Regions from separate parts of the Gillisia sp. JM1 genome, predicted to be linked through region 2. Evidence: riboswitches for the same ligand, from Rfam matches in the RefSeq annotation. Region 2 holds a riboswitch; the other holds the start of a gene.

Region 1 (8,645 bases), on a different contig from region 2:
AAACTTTGCACGTTGGTTCATTATTATCTCCTCCCTACTCATTGTAGCGCTTATTTTATGGAACACCTCCATTTTTTTTGAACGCTTAAAACAGGATGAGCGAGATAAAATGGAATTATGGACTGCAGCACAGGCATTTCTAGATAAAGCCACCGGGGACACTGATATCGATCTCACTTTGAGAATTCTTAATACCAACACTACTATCCCTACCATTTGGATAAATGAAAAGGGGGAAATTGTAGACGGATTAAATATTCCAATAGAAACAAGGGGAAATCAAAAGAAACTGGATGAATATTTTAGTGAATTAAAGTCGGAAAATGAACCTATAGAAATGGTTTTGGGGAAAAACCAAGTTCATAAGATCTACTATGGAAATTCGCCGCTGCTCACAAAAATCAAATATTATCCTATTGGATTATTACTTATTATATTTCTGTTTATAGGGGTTGTCTATTTCTTTTACACCACCACAAAATCTAGCGAGCAAAATAAATTATGGGCGGGAATGGCAAAAGAAACCGCGCACCAAATAGGTACACCATTATCATCTTTAATTGGATGGACAGAAATTTTGAAAGAAGAAAATGTTAACAAGTCCTATATTTCTGAAATTGAAAAAGATATAGAAAGATTACGAACTATCACCGATAGGTTTTCTAAAATAGGTTCTACTCCTATCCTCTCTGAAACCGATATTGTTATTGCGATCAAGGAGAGTTATAACTATCTATTTACCCGAAGTTCGCGACTCATCAACTTTAAGCTTTCTACACCGCACAGCCCTATTTATGTGAATTTAAATGAATCTCTATTTAGTTGGACCATAGAGAACCTGGTAAGGAATGCTATTGATGCTATGAAAGGAAAAGGAAATCTTGATATACAAATAAAGCAGGATCCACATTGGGTTTATATTTACATAAAAGATAGCGGAAAGGGGATCCCAAAAAGTAAGTACTATACTATTTTTAATCCGGGATTTACCACAAAAAAGAGAGGTTGGGGGCTTGGTCTTTCACTTTCCAAACGAATTGTGGAAGAATATCATAATGGAAAGATCAAGGTTTATGAAAGTGAACTTAATAAGGGATCAACTTTCCAAATAGCCCTGAGAAAGATTCAATAATTCTTCATGATTGCCCTAAGATTATCCGGGATGGTGTAAGTTTTATTCAAATTAAAATCGAAGCAAACAGCAATATCACGACCCTCGGCACAAACTTCCATGTCTTCATTCAAAATAATATGACCTAGACCAAAACTGCTATTCTTAATAAATGCCAGTTTTGTTTTTACAATGGCAGTTCCAGGATAATATAAAGATTTTTTAAAATCGCAATGTGTAGATACCACCATTGGCCCTCTATGGGTAGCTTCATAAATTTCAGTTAGTCCAGTTGCTTCCCAAAAAAGCGCTCTTCCTGTTTGCATGAATCTGATAAATGTCAGATTATTTACATGTTTATACATGTCCAGATCGCTCCAGTCTATCCTTAAGTCTATACTAAGTTTATAATCTGAATAATCCATTATAAATTCTCCTTGATCTCTTCTGCTAATCTCGATAATTGATCATGTGAAAAATTCAACTTTTTACCGAAGTCCATATCCTTCATTTTATTTAGTGGGATTAAATGAACATGTACATGTGGTACTTCCAGTCCAATCACTGCCATTCCCACTCGTTTACAAGGAACCGCTTCTTCTAGAGCCATTGCTACCTTTTTGGAAAAACTCATTAATCCCATATAGGTTTCGTCATCTAATTCAAACAATTTATCAACTTCCTCTTTTGGAATACATAGAGTGTGTCCTTTTGCATTAGGATTAATGTCTAAGAAAGCAAGAAATTTATCGGTCTCGGCAATCTTATAAGAGGGAAGTTCCCCGCTGATGATTTTAGAAAAAATTGTAGACATAACTATTGTTGTATATATTAAAATTGAAAAACCTTTTCATGGCATCTCTTAAAAGACACAGAAAAGGTTATATTTTTTTTATTTAAAATTTAAATTCATTCTCTCCAGATCTCAAGTACTTCAAATTCCATTGTACCATTAGGAACACTAATTTCTGCAGTATCTCCCACCTGTTTTCCCAGTAATCCTTTTCCAATTGGTGATTCAACAGAAATCTTACCGGTTTTAATATCGGCTTCACTTTGAGCCACCAACTTATAGGTCATTTCTGATCCGTTGGTTTTATTTTTAATTTTAACCAAGGAGTGAACTAAAGCTTTTGAAATGTCCAACTGAGATTCATCTATAACTCGTGCATTAGAGGCCACTTCTTCCATTTTAGCAATTCTCATTTCTAATAATCCCTGTGCTTCTTTTGCTGCATCATATTCTGCATTCTCACTCAAATCTCCCTTATCGCGAGCTTCAGCAATTGCTTCAGATGCTTTAGGACGCTCGATATCTCTTAATTGATTAAGTTCATCTTTCAGCTTTTTTAAGCCTTCAAGTGTATAATAAGATACTTTACTCATAATTTTATCGTTTATCAATAGCAGTTAAAGGAATTCACCTGACACTCCTCATTACCTATAACTGTATCGTGATTTTATAAATTCCAAACTCCAAAAGTAATAGGGTTTGGAGAACCTAATTTAGGCCTGTTTTATATGCGTTTAAATTTCAAAATCTTGCTAATAAATACAAAAAATCCCACATAAGACGGGATTTATATACACAAATATAATAAATTTAAATTTTGAAAGCAATATATTTCTTAAGCCCAAAATCCAATTAAAATGATTCAAAAACTTTGTAGTTTATTAATGCTACTTTTACTCCTTAACTCTTGCAGTACCAATGCTGACGATAGAATAGATAATCCCAATTTAATAAATGTGAGTTTTAGATTGAATCTTGATTTAAACTTACCAGAATATAACGCTTTAAATTTTCCCGGAAATAGTTATTCTACTTATAATACCGGGATTAATGGTGTAGTTGTTTATAACATTAATAACTCTCAGTTCACTGCTTTTGAATTAAGCGATCCCAACCACCCTTTAAGTGATTGTTCAACTTTGCGAGTACAGGGAGTTATTGCTAAATGTGATTGTGATGATGGCAACAGTTATAACATTCTAACGGGGGAGCTTACCAACGGGAGCGGCCAATACACCATGAAACCCTATAGAGTAAGTAAAAACGGAAATACGTTAGAGGTATTTAACTAAAGCCTTTTTTTATAAAAAATATAAGTCGCCATTCTAAATTAAGAATGACGACTTTTTTTGTGCATCAATCTTGAAAATTGATCCCTACCGCACAAAATTCTTTTTATTATATGAGAATCTTCTAGGTTTGCCCCGATATTTCGGAATGAAAATACTTTTAAAATTTTTGAGATAAGTTTCACCTAATTGATCTCTCAATGAGAGATTAAAATTTTAAGGTGGCTCCAGCCAAGAAATTAATTCCAGCCTGCGGATAATAACCTGCTCCCTCTATTGTGGTTATTTCTCCGGGAATAGAAAAATCGTCATCATAAGTAAAGAAATATCCATTGGACACATATTTAATATCAAAAATATTATTTACCAAGGCATTAAAAACGATGGATTTAAAAACTGGAATATTTCTTAATTCATACACCACATTTAGGTCATTTACAAAGAAACTATCCAACTTAGAAGCTTCGCTATCTATGTTCCCTAAATACTGCTCACCTACAAATTTAGATAGCAAGCCTATTTGTAAATTCTCTTTAGGTGAATAAACGAACATATTAGAGGCAACAATTTCTGGGGAATAAGAAATATTGGTATTTCCAAGATCTACCAAAGCCCCATCTATAGAAGCGACAAAATCTTGATTTTTATTTGTGCTTAAAGCAATATTAGGCATCAAGCTCCATTTACTAGATATTTGCCAGTCGGCATCTATTTCTAAACCTAATCTATAACTGTTCCCACTGGTAGTTCTTAATGGAGCTCCCACATCGTTTAAGGCTCCTGAAAGCACTAACTGATCTTTATAATCCATCACGTAAAGATTCGAGTTCACCTTAAAATTAGGTTTATCATATCTCCAGCCTAATTCAAAATCGTTCAATTTTTCAGCGGTACTAATTCCTTCTTCAAAATCGTTTCTGGTAGGCTCCCTGTTTGCTCTTCCGTAGTAAGCATAAAACTGATTGCTTGGATTTAACTGATATGTGATCCCCGCTTTTGGATTGAAAAATTCAAAGCTTTTATCAACATCTATACCTACAAGGTCTGAGGTGATCCCACCTGTGGAGTAATCTATAAACCTCCCTTGAAGATCAATAAAAAATTGCCATTTATTATCTAGCTTATAAGTAGCTTTAGAGAATACAGTAAATTCAGTTTTAGTTGCATCACTAAAATAATACTTGTCCCTTATTTCAGAATCACTGGCAAATCTAGCCCAGATAACCTCTCCAAAATGATCACCTTCATACAAACTATAAAATGCTCCAGAAGTTACTTCTAATTTAGAGTTCTTATAAGTTGCATTTGCATTCAACACATAATAATCGTTATCCAGCCATCTGCGTCTTATAAGATTTGTAGAATTAATGGTTTCCCCACCAATTTCTATGGGTGTAAAATTATAATCTTCAAAATCTTCATCTTCCTTATATTGTTCGAAATACCCTCTTCCGTAGGTATAATTTAAGCCAAGATTAGTAGACCAGTAATTGTTAAACCGCTCATTCCAGTGCAACTGATAATGATCCTGCTTATAATTATCTACTTCATTATCATAAAATTGAGTATTTCCCTCGGTATCTGTATACATGCCCGCAGGATTGAAAGTTCGGTCATTCTCCAGAGTTTCTTTATCTATCCCAAACCAAGATTGATACGTTTTTTCATGTCCTCCAAAGGTGATAGCTTTTATTAAAGTATTATCATCTACATAAGCAGCTTGTAAAAAGTAAGATTTAAGATCGGAAGAAGCTCGATCTACATACCCGTCGGAAACTATTGTAGATAATCTCCCGGAGATCTCTACATGATCCTGCAACAAGCCTGTGCTTAATTTTACATTATGTTTTCTAGTCCCAAAAGAACCAACAGAATTAGAAATCTCTCCATAAGCTTCTTCGGAAACAGCATCGGAAAGCAAATTTAAACTCGCTCCAAAAGCTCCAGATCCATTGGTAGAAGTACCTACTCCTCTTTGCAATTGAAGGCTTTGAACTGAAGATGCAAAATCTGGCAAATTAACCCAAAAAGATCCTTGACTTTCAGAATCGTTAAATGGAATTCCGTTGAGGGTTACATTTACTCGAGAAGCATCGCTTCCTCTAACTCTAATATAGGTATATCCTACTCCAGCACCAGCATCTGAAGTGGTTACCACAGAAGGTAAATAATTTAAGAGGTAAGGAATATCCTGCCCTAAATTGCGTTTTTCAAGTTCCTTTTTAGAAATATCTGAGTGGGTTACAGGAGAATCTGCATCTACCCTGATGGCTTGTACTAAGACTTCATCCAGTGTTTCCACGGGTTTTCTTAGCGTGTCGTTTTTTTGTTGAGCATAACCTAATGCGGTTATTAAAAGAGCTGTAGGTAATAGAAATAAATGTTTCATTCGTTACATTAATGGTGTTACGAATAAAAGGGGCGATTATTCTTGATTTAAATTTAGTGCGAAAATTCGCGTATAAAAAAACCCTTAATAAATCTATCTTGAAGATCTATAAAGGGGTCTAAACAAATTTGACACTCTTTCGAGTATCCGTATCCCTTGGCAGCATTACCTGCCCAGGTTCGTTGGGTATAATCTCAGCTATTCTTCAGAAATAAATCTTATAATAGCACCCCTTTGAGATGTTCGACAAATGTAATAAGGTTTTTTTGATTTCCTACATCAATACCAAAATTTAAAAGAATTGGCGTAATTTTAGCGATAATTTGCTAATGCAAAACACAAAGCGCTCCATAACTTTTAAGGTAATTATTGGGTACCTAATGGTAGCTGCGGTTGCCGCTATGGCTGTATGGTTCACCTATGAACAGGTGGTGAAGTTTTCTTCTATAAATCAGTCCAACAACATTAACAATCAGCAATTAGTGTTAGTAAGTGAAATAGCTACCGCTCTTTACGAAACAGAAAGTACAGGTCGCCAATTTATTCAAACAGGTGACACTACAGATCTTAATAGATATAGTGGGCAAATAGATGGCATTCAAGAAAGTATCAATGTTCTTAAGACCACCTATGCAGATTCGGTTATGAAAATTGAATTGGATAGTATTTCCAACTTATTATCCCGAAAGAGCCAAAACTTGGAGGAATTATTAAAACTTCGATCAAGAGATAGGAATACGAGTTTTTATACAGAGGTGATTCAGGAATTAGAAAAAGTAGATGAATCCTTTAAAGATAACGATTACGATAAGCGTTTTGCAAATTTAGAACCTCACCAAAGAAGGGTTCTAATCAGATTGTTAGAATTCTCCAAAGAAGAAAATCAAGAACAACTTTCCAGTATTAGTGCAGATTCTTTAGTGACCTCAGTAAAAAAAGTATTAAATGAATTAGAGCGTGAAAATCAAAAATTCAGAGCTATAATCAACAAGAAAGAAAACGAATTACTCGATAATGATATCATCCTAAATGACCAATTAAGAAATTTATTGGCATCTGTAGAGCAAGAGGAAAGAGCTACGACATTTAATAGAGCTAAGAGGTCTCAAAAAATGCTGAATGAAATTTCGCGAATACTCCTTTTTGTAGGCATTACAAGTGTGCTAATTGTGTTGTTTTTTCTATTTCTAATAATTAGGGATGTTTCCAGAAGTCAGCGATATAGAATTCAACTGGAGGAAGCCAAAGCCTTTACAGAGTCTTTAATGATTCGCCGGGAGCAATTCATGGCAACTATCACACACGACCTAAGATCTCCTCTTAATACGGTGCTTGGCTATACAGAATTAATTGGCAAAACACCTCTTAACAACAAGCAAGAACATTATCTGGGCCACCTCAGGAAAAGTTCAGAATTCATTCTCCATTTAGTTAATGATCTTTTAGATCTCTCTAAACTGGAGGCTGGTAAAATGCAGATTGAAAAATTGCCTTTTAATGCCAAAAAATTACTGGAAGAAACCTTCTATAATATTATTCCTGAAGACGACCCTAAAAATCTAGAATTAATCGTTGAAGCTGAAGAAAATGCAGATGTAAATGTGTTAAGTGATCCCTTTAGGATCAAACAAATACTCTCTAACCTTATTAATAACTCCTATAAATTTACTGAAAAAGGAAGCTTAACAATATCTGTTAGCCTAGAAAAACAAATAGAAGACAGCTATATCTTAACCTATAAAATAAAAGATACAGGTCTTGGTATTTCAAAAGACAAACAGAAAGAAATTTTCGAAGAGTTTTCTCAGGAACACCGCCAAATAGAAAAAAAATATGGCGGAACTGGGCTTGGTCTAGCTATCTCTAAACGAATAACTAAATTATTAAAAGGGGAACTATCCTTAGAAAGCGACCCTGGAATAGGAAGTGAATTTACAGTAAGAATTCCGGTTATAAAACTAAAAGACAGTCTAGAAATTATTACTGAGTCACCAATTAGCAATACCCACTTATACGGGAAAAATATTCTCGCGGTAGATGACGAATCCTCTCAACTGGCACTTTCCCGAGAACTTATAAAATCTATTGGGATGCATTGTGATATAGCACAAGATGGGAAAGAGGCTCTGGAAAAATTAGGAAGAAAAAAATACGATCTAGTCCTTACAGATATTCAAATGCCAAGCATGGATGGATTTGAATTACTAAATGCAATTCAATCTAAAAAGAAGTTAAAACACATTCCTGTGATTGCGGCCTCGGGTAGAACCACCCTTTCTAGCAGCGATTATTTAGATGCCGGTTTCTCTGGGAATTTATTAAAACCATATAAGCCACAAGAGCTATTGCAAAAAATTGGAGATGTTTTGAATCTAGAACTAGAAACAAACTCGGAAATTAAAATTCAAACAAGGGAAAGCTCGGAAGAATTTTCCTTAAAGGAGATCTTATTATTCGCAGGTGACGATAAAGATGCTTTGAATACTATTTTAAAAGTTTTTGTAGATGCTAGTAGAAAAAACCTGGCAGCAATAAACAAAGCAATTATAAATAAGAACAAAAGCAAAATCACTGCTATCGCACACAAAATGCTGCCAATGTATAAGCAGCTAAATACTCGAAATATCGTTTTTCAATTACAGCAGTTGGAAAAGGAAGTGCCAGAATATTTTGAAGATCAAAAAATTAAAGGATTGATAACCGAAATAGAAGCGCTTTTAGAGAAGCTAGAGAGAGAAATTATAGTTTAATATCGTACTGCTTCAGTTTGTTATAAAGTGTTTTCCTATCTATATCTAAAAGTCTTGCAGCCTTACTCTTATTTCCTTGTGCTTTTTCCAGCGCATCTAGGATTAAAGATTCTTCGTTTTTATTCTTGAATAAACTGTATGATTCATCGCTGCTTTTAGCCAATGAAATCTCATGTGGCAATACTTTAAGTGGGATTATATCAGCCTGAGCAAGTAACACGGATCTTTTCACCATATTCTTTAGTTCCCGTAGATTTCCCGGCCAACTGTAATTTTTAAAAGCTTCAGTTGCTTCATCACTAAACCCAACTAC
Region 2 (8,645 bases):
ATCCAATTTGTTTCTAAGGCTTCCCTGGCCAATTGCGCTGCAAAGACAGCTTCTTTAGCTGTTCTTACGCCAGATGTATTTGGCAACAGGTTAATGTGCTTTTTTTTGAGATGAAATAAAATATCATCAGACTCATTATCTAGTTCTACTCTTTTTAAGGCAACGGTAACTAATTCGCTTTCTGAGGCAAGGATGGCCTCTTGCATTTTCTGCGAACTACTGAATTTACCCGTCCCAGTAAACAATCTTGAACTGAAGGTTTTATCAGCTATTTTAAGTAAATCTGTCATACTATGTTTTTTGATTTGATTTCCACACTTGTTCCTGTAATTCAGAACTTGGTAATAGTTGCTTAAACTGATTGATTTGGTTGAAATCTCTAGTAAGTTCTCCCGATATAGCAATTCCATAAACCCCTGTTTTTAAAATTTCAGGAACATCATTTAGAGTAATTCCGCCAACGGCGATAATGGGAATTTCTGTGTTGAGTGCTTTTAAGAGGGTTTCATATCCGGTCAATCCCAAAATAGGACCTAAATTTTGTTTGGTACGGGTAAATCTAAAAGGTCCCAATCCTATATAATCCACTTTCTTGTTTATAAGAATTTTGCAATCTTGAATGCTATTTGCAGTACCTCCAATAATTTGCCAGCTATATAAGTGCTTTTTAGCTTCCAAAGGGCACGCATCTTTCCTTCCCAAATGCACTCCATCAGATTTTACCGCTTTAGCTATTTTATAGTGGTCATTTATTATCAAACGGGTTTGATAATTATGAGTAATTTCTCTGGCTTTTTCTGCTGTTTTTAGCAGCGTAGCATCGTCTAAATTTTTAAGACGTAGCTGAACTAATTCGGCTCCGGAAGTACAGGCTTGAATTATGTTGTCTAAATGTTCTTTTGGACTGTCACCTTGTGAGATATAATGTAGTTTAGGTATCATTGTATTTCCTTTTTTATGTGTTTTCCCAATAACGATGGATGGGAATTTAAAAATTGCTCTATATAATTTTTTGCATTTCTACAGGCGTCTTCAATTGCTAAGCCTAATAAAATGTTGCTGGCCAAAGCTGAAGAAAATACACAGCCGCTCCCATGTTTTGCTGAAACTTCATCTATTGTGGGAGGATAACTTACTTTCAATTGATCACTTTGGTACAATTCATCCCATCCTTTTTTATCTGCTCTGTGCCCTCCTTTTAAATAGATATTTGTGAAATTACTGATGTGTTTGAGGGTTTTTTCAGTACTCATTCTGGGATATAAATTTTGAATTTCGTCATAGTTTGGAGTAATAATATAACAGTGTTTCCAAATTTTATCCAATAAACTCTGTTCTTCATTTGAATGAAAATCAAAACCTGCACTTGCTTTAAATATTGGGTCTAAAATGATCTTTATTTTAGGGTTTGATGCATGTAGTTTTTCTAAAATCAGCAGCAAGGCTTGCCAAGATTCGACAATTCCGATTTTTACAACCTTGATTTCAAATTCTTCAAATAAGATTTCAATTTGTGCTAAAATAGTATCTGTAGATATCCAAGTGCAAGATTTAAATCTGATATCGTTTTGAACGGTGATAGCCGTACATACAGATAGCCCATTGAGGCCATGGGCTTCAAATGTTTTTATATCTGAAGTGATTCCCGCACCGCCACTAGGGTCATGTCCTGCAATTGTTAGTATGTATTTGTGCTTGCTCAAAATAGTTTTTTTATTTCATTAAAAGCATCCACAGGTTTATTGCTGTTCCAAATCCCTCCTAAAATACCCACACCTTTATAGCCTAAAGCTTTAAAAGATTCGATGTTTCCAGAAATGGCACCGCCCATCCCGATTATGGTTTTATCTATATGATTCACATTAAAACCACGACCTTCATATCCCTGTTTGGATATCGAAGTAAACACTGGACTTAGTAAATGATAATCAAACTCGAAATAGCAATTTTCTATATCTTCCGGTTCGTGAAAAGAAGAGCTAATTGTTTTCCCGTACATCTCCAAGCTTTTAAAATATTTCCCTGGATTGTCTATATTCTCTATTCTTTCTTGTTCTTGAAAATGAATGCCTTTTAAATTGAATTCATTTATTAATTCGTGAAAATTGTGTACTACAATCTTGCCATGATATTTTTTATCTATTCTATTTAAATACGACACATGCTCTTCGTAATTTTTAGATGGTTTTCTGAAATGATAGCATTCTAATCCTTCTTCAAATAATTGATGTAGAATTTCTATTTCGTTGGATATATCTTTCTCTGGAGCTATTAGAAGTATCATAATAGATTATTTGTTTAATTGTATATCCGTTTAAAGTCTAGTGACCAAATTATCCTATCTGAAATGGTCGCGTCACCCAGTCCCAAACCATCGGGGGTTTCAGAGTTTTACACCACATATTTGAGATGCTGAAACAAGTTCAGCATGACGGTAACAACCCGTAATTAATTAATAAAAAACTATTTACTGGAACAAAAGCGGACATACAGTTTGTTTATTTAAAATAATGCTGAAACAAGTTCAACATAAGGTTTGTATTGAGTTAGGGATTGCAGTGGCATCCTTTTGCTTTTTGGGCAAAAGATACAACGGAAAGCCCGACCACGCTTTTTTTAAAGCGAGGGAACTTCCAAATTAATTATAAATAAACCTCTGATCCTTTATTTTTAAATTCTTGAGATTTTTCATCCATTCCTTTTTGAATAACCTCATTTTCCACAATATCATTTTTAGCTGCAAAGTCTCGCACTTCATGGGAGATCTTCATGGAACAGAATTTTGGCCCACACATAGAACAAAAGTGGGCTAATTTTGCGCCATCTGCAGGTAGCGTTTCATCGTGATACTCCAGCGCGCGCTCTGGATCCAGACCTAGATTAAATTGATCTTCCCAGCGAAATTCAAAACGAGCCATGCTCAACGCGTTGTCCCTATGTTGGGCACCTGGATGACCCTTTGCTAAATCGGCAGCATGCGCAGCTATTTTATAAGTTATCACTCCTACACGCACATCTTCTTTATTAGGTAAGCCTAAATGTTCTTTAGGTGTAACGTAGCATAACATGGCACACCCAAACCAACCAATCATTGCAGCACCAATACCGGAAGTTATGTGGTCATAGCCTGGAGCAATATCAGTGGTCAATGGGCCTAAAGTATAGAATGGCGCTTCGTCACAAACTTCAATTTGCTTCTCCATATTTTCCTTGATCATATGCATTGGCACGTGACCCGGTCCTTCAATAAAGCACTGTACTTCATGTTTTCGAGCTATTTTTGATAACTCTCCCAAGGTTTCCAGCTCAGCAAACTGGGCTTCATCATTTGCATCGGCAATAGAACCTGGACGTAAACCATCTCCTAATGAGAAAGCAACATCATATTTCTTTAAAATTTCACAAATATCCTCGAAATGGGTGTATAAGAAACTTTCTTTATGATGTGCCAAACACCATTTCGCCATTATAGAACCTCCTCTGGAAACAATTCCAGTTACACGATTGGCGGTCATAGGCACATAACGCAACAACACTCCGGCATGGATTGTAAAATAATCAACTCCTTGTTCTGCTTGCTCAATCAACGTATCACGAAATATTTCCCAGGTTAAATCTTCGGCAACACCATTTACTTTTTCCAATGCCTGATAAATTGGAACCGTTCCTACCGGTACTGGAGAGTTACGTATAATCCACTCCCGGGTTTCATGGATATTTTGACCAGTGGATAAGTCCATAATATTGTCTGCTCCCCAACGACATGCCCAAACCGCTTTTTCAACTTCTTCTTCAATAGACGATGTAGTCGCGGAATTTCCAATATTAGCGTTTATTTTCACCAAGAAATTTCTGCCCAAAATCATGGGTTCGGCTTCGGGGTGATTGATATTAGATGGGATTACAGCACGACCTCTGGCAACTTCTTCACGAACAAATTCTGGAGTGATTTTAGCAGGAATGGAAGCTCCAAAGTGTTCTCCTTTGTGCTGCTTTCTGATTTCGGTCATTTCATCTATTCGTTGATTTTCACGAATGGCGATATATTCCATTTCTGGAGTAATAATTCCTTTTTTAGCATAATGTAACTGTGTTACATTATGTCCCTCTTTTGCGCGTAGTGGTTTTTTCAACAATGAGAAGCGCATATGGTCCAAGTCTTTGTTGTTTAAACGCTGCTTAGAATAGTCTGAAGAAAACTCATCTAATTCTTCCACATTGTCTCTGTCCAAAATCCATTGCTCACGGATTCTTTCTATACCCTTATGTATATTGATATCCTTATTAGGGTCTGTATAAGGGCCGGAGGTGTCATATACGGTTACGGGTTCATTGAAAGTCATTTTTCCTGTTAAAGAATCTTTCGTATCGCTTAAAGATATTTCACACATCCCAACTTTAATCGTTGGGTGAATTTTACCTGCTACATAGATTTTTTTAGAATTAGGAAATGACTGTCTTGTTATTGTTCCTTGTTTTGGTGCGGTGTCCTTATTTTTCATAATGGAATAAGATGGTTTGAACTGGTTAGTATTGGCTGGCTTAGTTATCCGCCTTGAGTAGCTTTAATTATTAAAACATTATCATTTTCCAATAATGTTTTAGACTCCCATGAATTTTTTAAAATAATGGTATTATTAACTGCTACGGCTATACCATCTTGAGGTGAGTTTATTTGATTAAGTAATTGGAGGATGTTGAAATCGTTGCTGATTTCTATAGATTTCTCATTAACCAGTAATTTGATCATAGTACAGTATATTTTAAAATATGCTGTAAATTTTAAAAGATTTGAGAAAGGGTAGTTTTGAAATAAATGTACATTTTAGGAGTATGTACAATTATAAAAAAGTGTGTAACACATATAGAAATGTGTTTGTTACTTTTCCCTTCGCTGGTACTAACCGGATCAGGTTCAAAGGGTTTTTCTCAGTTCTAAAAATTTAGAACACCCCTAAAGTTTACAAGACAAACTTATTAAAATAATAGTTCCTGACCCACTTTAGTGACTTTTTTTATTTTAGAACCAAACTTATATTAGGGAATATCCAACAGGGAAGGACTTAAGAGGACATTGATTCTTATAATCCTTAATTTGGAATTGTAGCAAATTTTCTCCCAAAACAAAACTATCTATTTTCACGTATAAATAACTGATAATCAATATTTAAAACATATAATAATAGTCTTCATGCTTAACTTAGAGGTTGCTAAATCTTATGAATGCTAATTAATATATTTATGGGCTTTTCACATTTTCTTCCACAGTGAACAAAATCATTAGATATTAAGGAAAAGGAGTGATACCAGGTGGGTAATTTGAAGTTGAAGAACACATGCCGAATCAATCCTTCGTGTAAATTATTCTCAAAAAGGTAAAATTTTCTTATACTACTTCTTATCACTGTTTATCATGTTTATAACCAAGATGACCAAGCCAACACAAACAACTCCAAAAACAATAATTAGCGCAGTTCCCATACCCCAATTAACGAGGGGAATAATAGTTTGTAGAATCATAATTTCAATTATTAAAGATTAATTATTTGTAATTGGTTGACATTCGTAATTAGCGCCAACGTTTTCAGTCATCTGTTTTGGTGATACATAAGGAATTCCAAGACCAAGTCCTCTTAAGATAAATAATATGGCTATAATACTTAAAAATACAGGTATCGATCTTCTTACATGTTGACGGACTTTTCCAGATAAAAAATTTCCAACCCAGATGGCAGTTGTCATTAATGGAATAGTACCCAAACCAAATAGCAACATATAAAGGCTTCCCTGCAATGCGCTGCCTCCAGCTATGGCACCAAATACAGCCATATAAACCAAACCACAAGGTAAAAACCCGTTTAAGAAGCCTACGGTAAAGAACGTATCCGGATTTTTCTTTTTAAGCTCTTTTCCCAGGCTATTTTTAACTTTACCAATCAACCCAAAAAGAGGTTTTGAGAAATTATATTTATTAAATATTTTGGTTGGAAGAAATATAACAAGCAACATTAGTACTCCTATAAAAATAGAAAGTTGCTGCTGCATCCCAAAAAGCGAAAGACTTTTTCCAACAAGTCCAAATGCTAAACCAATAATGCTATATGCGAAAAGCCTTCCGAAGTGATACAGAAAGATCTGAAAGAGTTTTCGTAAATTATTATCTCTATCTACAGGTAATAAAAAAGCAATAGGACCGCACATTCCCACGCAATGTAAACTTCCTAATAGACCAAATATGAAGGCTGATAATAGCATATTCTAATAATTGATCTCTTTTTTGAATAAATACTCTTCGTTCTTATAAGTCCAGTTGACCATAATATTCCAGCGGCCATCTATCATTTTCTCATTAGGAATTATTACTTCATTTGTTTTTAAACCAGTTAGCGGAATCTCAAAATCAAGTACTTTGTTAGAAGTACGATATAATCGAATTGCACCTTCAATTTCAGTTAAATCAATAGCTTTTGGTAATACCACACTCCAAGTACCATTTGTGTTTAAAACGGAAACATTATCCTTTAACGCCAGTGCATTTTCTTCGGCATCTATTTCCTCTTGATAATGCAACTCGGCCTTATAATAGTCCTCAACAACCAGATCCTGATTATAATCTTTGTTTGTTAGCATGGTCACCACAAAATACATAATGAAGCTTATAAATGCAGCCAAAACCAATACCATTCCTGTTCCCCAGTTCATTTTCATAATCTTTGTTTTTTATAAGTTGTTAAAAGCCCTCATTGAGGTTTCAATTCCCGGTTTCGATAGCTAACGGGATGCCTCGAGTTTTTAAAAGTATTTTCCTCCCAAAGCTCTCAGTTCCTCAAATTCTCCCGCAGAGTTTCACAAATTTTATCCTTTGGTTGATTATTTTAAGACCACCCATTCAATATTCGCATTTCAACTCTTTAATTTTTAGTATCTTTTTTTTCTGATAACTACTCACTACTCACTAATCCCTACTAACCACTAACTCCTCACTACTAACACCTCACATCTATCTATAACTTCTTGGCCCCAGAAAATTAGTTTTAGTGGTTTCAATTAAAATATCACCACTATACACTTCTATCTTTATTTTATCTTTCTCGTTCTTAAGGGCACTTTGGTCTATCTCGATAAATAAGGTGCCTTCTGCCATCCCGCGTGCAGGAACAATAAGATCGCTTTTAACTGTTTCGATAATTCCTTTATGAGAAACTAGCTCAAAATGTATTTTATCAAAAGATTTGGAAGTTTTGTTAAGCAATTTATAAGTGTACACATTGCTAATTATAGTTCCTTCTTTGTGTTCATATAATTGCCCTGGTAACCTAAAAATATTGGCTTCTATATCACTTCTTAAAAACAACATTCCCGTTAAGAGGGAAACGAGTATAAATAGGACTGCGGTGTAGCCTTTTAGCCTGGCAGTAAATTTGAATTTGGTCTTTTTCTCAATATTTTCTTCACTTGTAAAACGTATTAATCCTTTTGGCAAGTCTACTGCTTCCATGATGTCATTACAGGAATCAATACATGCCGTACAATTCACACATTCCAACTGAGTACCGTTTCTTATATCTATTCCGGTAGGACAAACATTTACGCACTGAAAGCAATCTATACAATCACCTTTCCCACTAGCTTCCCTATCTTCATTCTTCTTGAATTTTGCCCGACCTTTTTCTTTTTCTCCACGTTTATGGTCATAAGCCACAACGATAGATTTGTTATCTAATAAGACTCCTTGTAATCTACCATAGGGACAAGCAATTATACATACCTGCTCCCTAAACCAAGCAAAAACAAAATAAAAGACCCCGGTAAAGATCACCAAGGACAGCAGGGTGCTAAGATGTGCTTCCGGTCCATCCATTACATAAAGCATCAGTCGATCACTTCCTATTAAATAAGCTAGAAATACATTGGCGATCAAAAAAGAAATCACAAAGAAAATACTCCATTTTATTCCTTTTTTCCTGATCTTCTCTGCATTCCATTCTTGTTTTTCTAACCGGATTTGTTTCCCACGATCACCTTCTATCCAGTATTCTATCCTTCTAAAAACCATTTCCATAAAAATGGTCTGCGGACAGATCCATCCACAAAATATTCTTCCGAAGGCCACTGTAAATAATGCGATAAAAATTACGCCAATCAACATAATGATCACGAACAGGTAGAAATCCTGAGGCCAAAATGGAAAACCAAAAATATTAAACCGGCGTTCTAGCACATTGAACATTAGAAACTGGTTGCCGTTAATTTTAATAAAAGGTGCGGACACCAAAAAAGCCAGTAAAATATAGCTTACATATTTACGATATTCGTATAGGACTCCCGAAGGTTTCTTGGGGTACACCCAGGATCGCTTTCCTTCTTCGGTCAACGTGCCTATACTATCCCTAAATCTTTCGTTCTCCTGCTTTTCCAAAATATTATCCTTATTTTAAAACCCTAATTGAGGGTTTAATTATCCGTCCCAAAAGCTATCAGGATGCTTCAAAATCTTGAAATTATTTTCCTCCCGAACCTTCGGGACATAGCTCTTGATCCTGCCCGTAACTTTCGGGCGGGCTTGCCCCGAGGTTCTTGATTTCTAATTCTATTATTTCACGCTCCGTAGAGATACAAAAGTCAAAACAGTTCCCAATGGGCTC

What was found. A riboswitch is a leader RNA that binds a small molecule or an ion and turns the genes downstream of it on or off. The one in region 2 is predicted to bind thiamine pyrophosphate.
Region 1: another riboswitch for thiamine pyrophosphate. It lies ahead of H033_RS0100850 (TonB-dependent receptor); the one in region 2 lies ahead of thiS (sulfur carrier protein ThiS).

Annotation. Positions count from the first base shown of each region.
Region 1 is NZ_AUKH01000007.1:185,964-194,608, forward strand. It holds gene H033_RS0100825 (sensor histidine kinase) at 1-1,132, shown strand, start outside; gene H033_RS0100830 (acyl-CoA thioesterase) at 1,126-1,536, opposite strand; gene H033_RS0100835 (HIT family protein) at 1,536-1,925, opposite strand; gene greA (transcription elongation factor GreA) at 2,021-2,497, opposite strand; gene H033_RS0100845 (hypothetical protein) at 2,762-3,196, shown strand; gene H033_RS0100850 (TonB-dependent receptor) at 3,402-5,582, opposite strand; TPP riboswitch at 5,718-5,826, opposite strand; gene H033_RS0100855 (hybrid sensor histidine kinase/response regulator) at 5,912-8,332, shown strand; gene H033_RS0100860 (sigma-54-dependent transcriptional regulator) at 8,322-8,645, opposite strand, start outside.
Region 2 is NZ_KE384219.1:362,612-371,256, reverse strand. It holds gene H033_RS0116025 (thiazole synthase) at 1-290, opposite strand, end outside; gene H033_RS0116020 (thiamine phosphate synthase) at 292-942, opposite strand; gene H033_RS0116015 (hydroxymethylpyrimidine/phosphomethylpyrimidine kinase) at 939-1,703, opposite strand; gene H033_RS0116010 (thiamine phosphate synthase) at 1,700-2,284, opposite strand; gene thiC (phosphomethylpyrimidine synthase ThiC) at 2,643-4,502, opposite strand; gene thiS (sulfur carrier protein ThiS) at 4,547-4,750, opposite strand; TPP riboswitch at 4,870-4,966, opposite strand; gene H033_RS0115985 (sulfite exporter TauE/SafE family protein) at 5,539-6,255, opposite strand; gene H033_RS0115980 (FixH family protein) at 6,259-6,708, opposite strand; gene ccoG (cytochrome c oxidase accessory protein CcoG) at 7,001-8,419, opposite strand.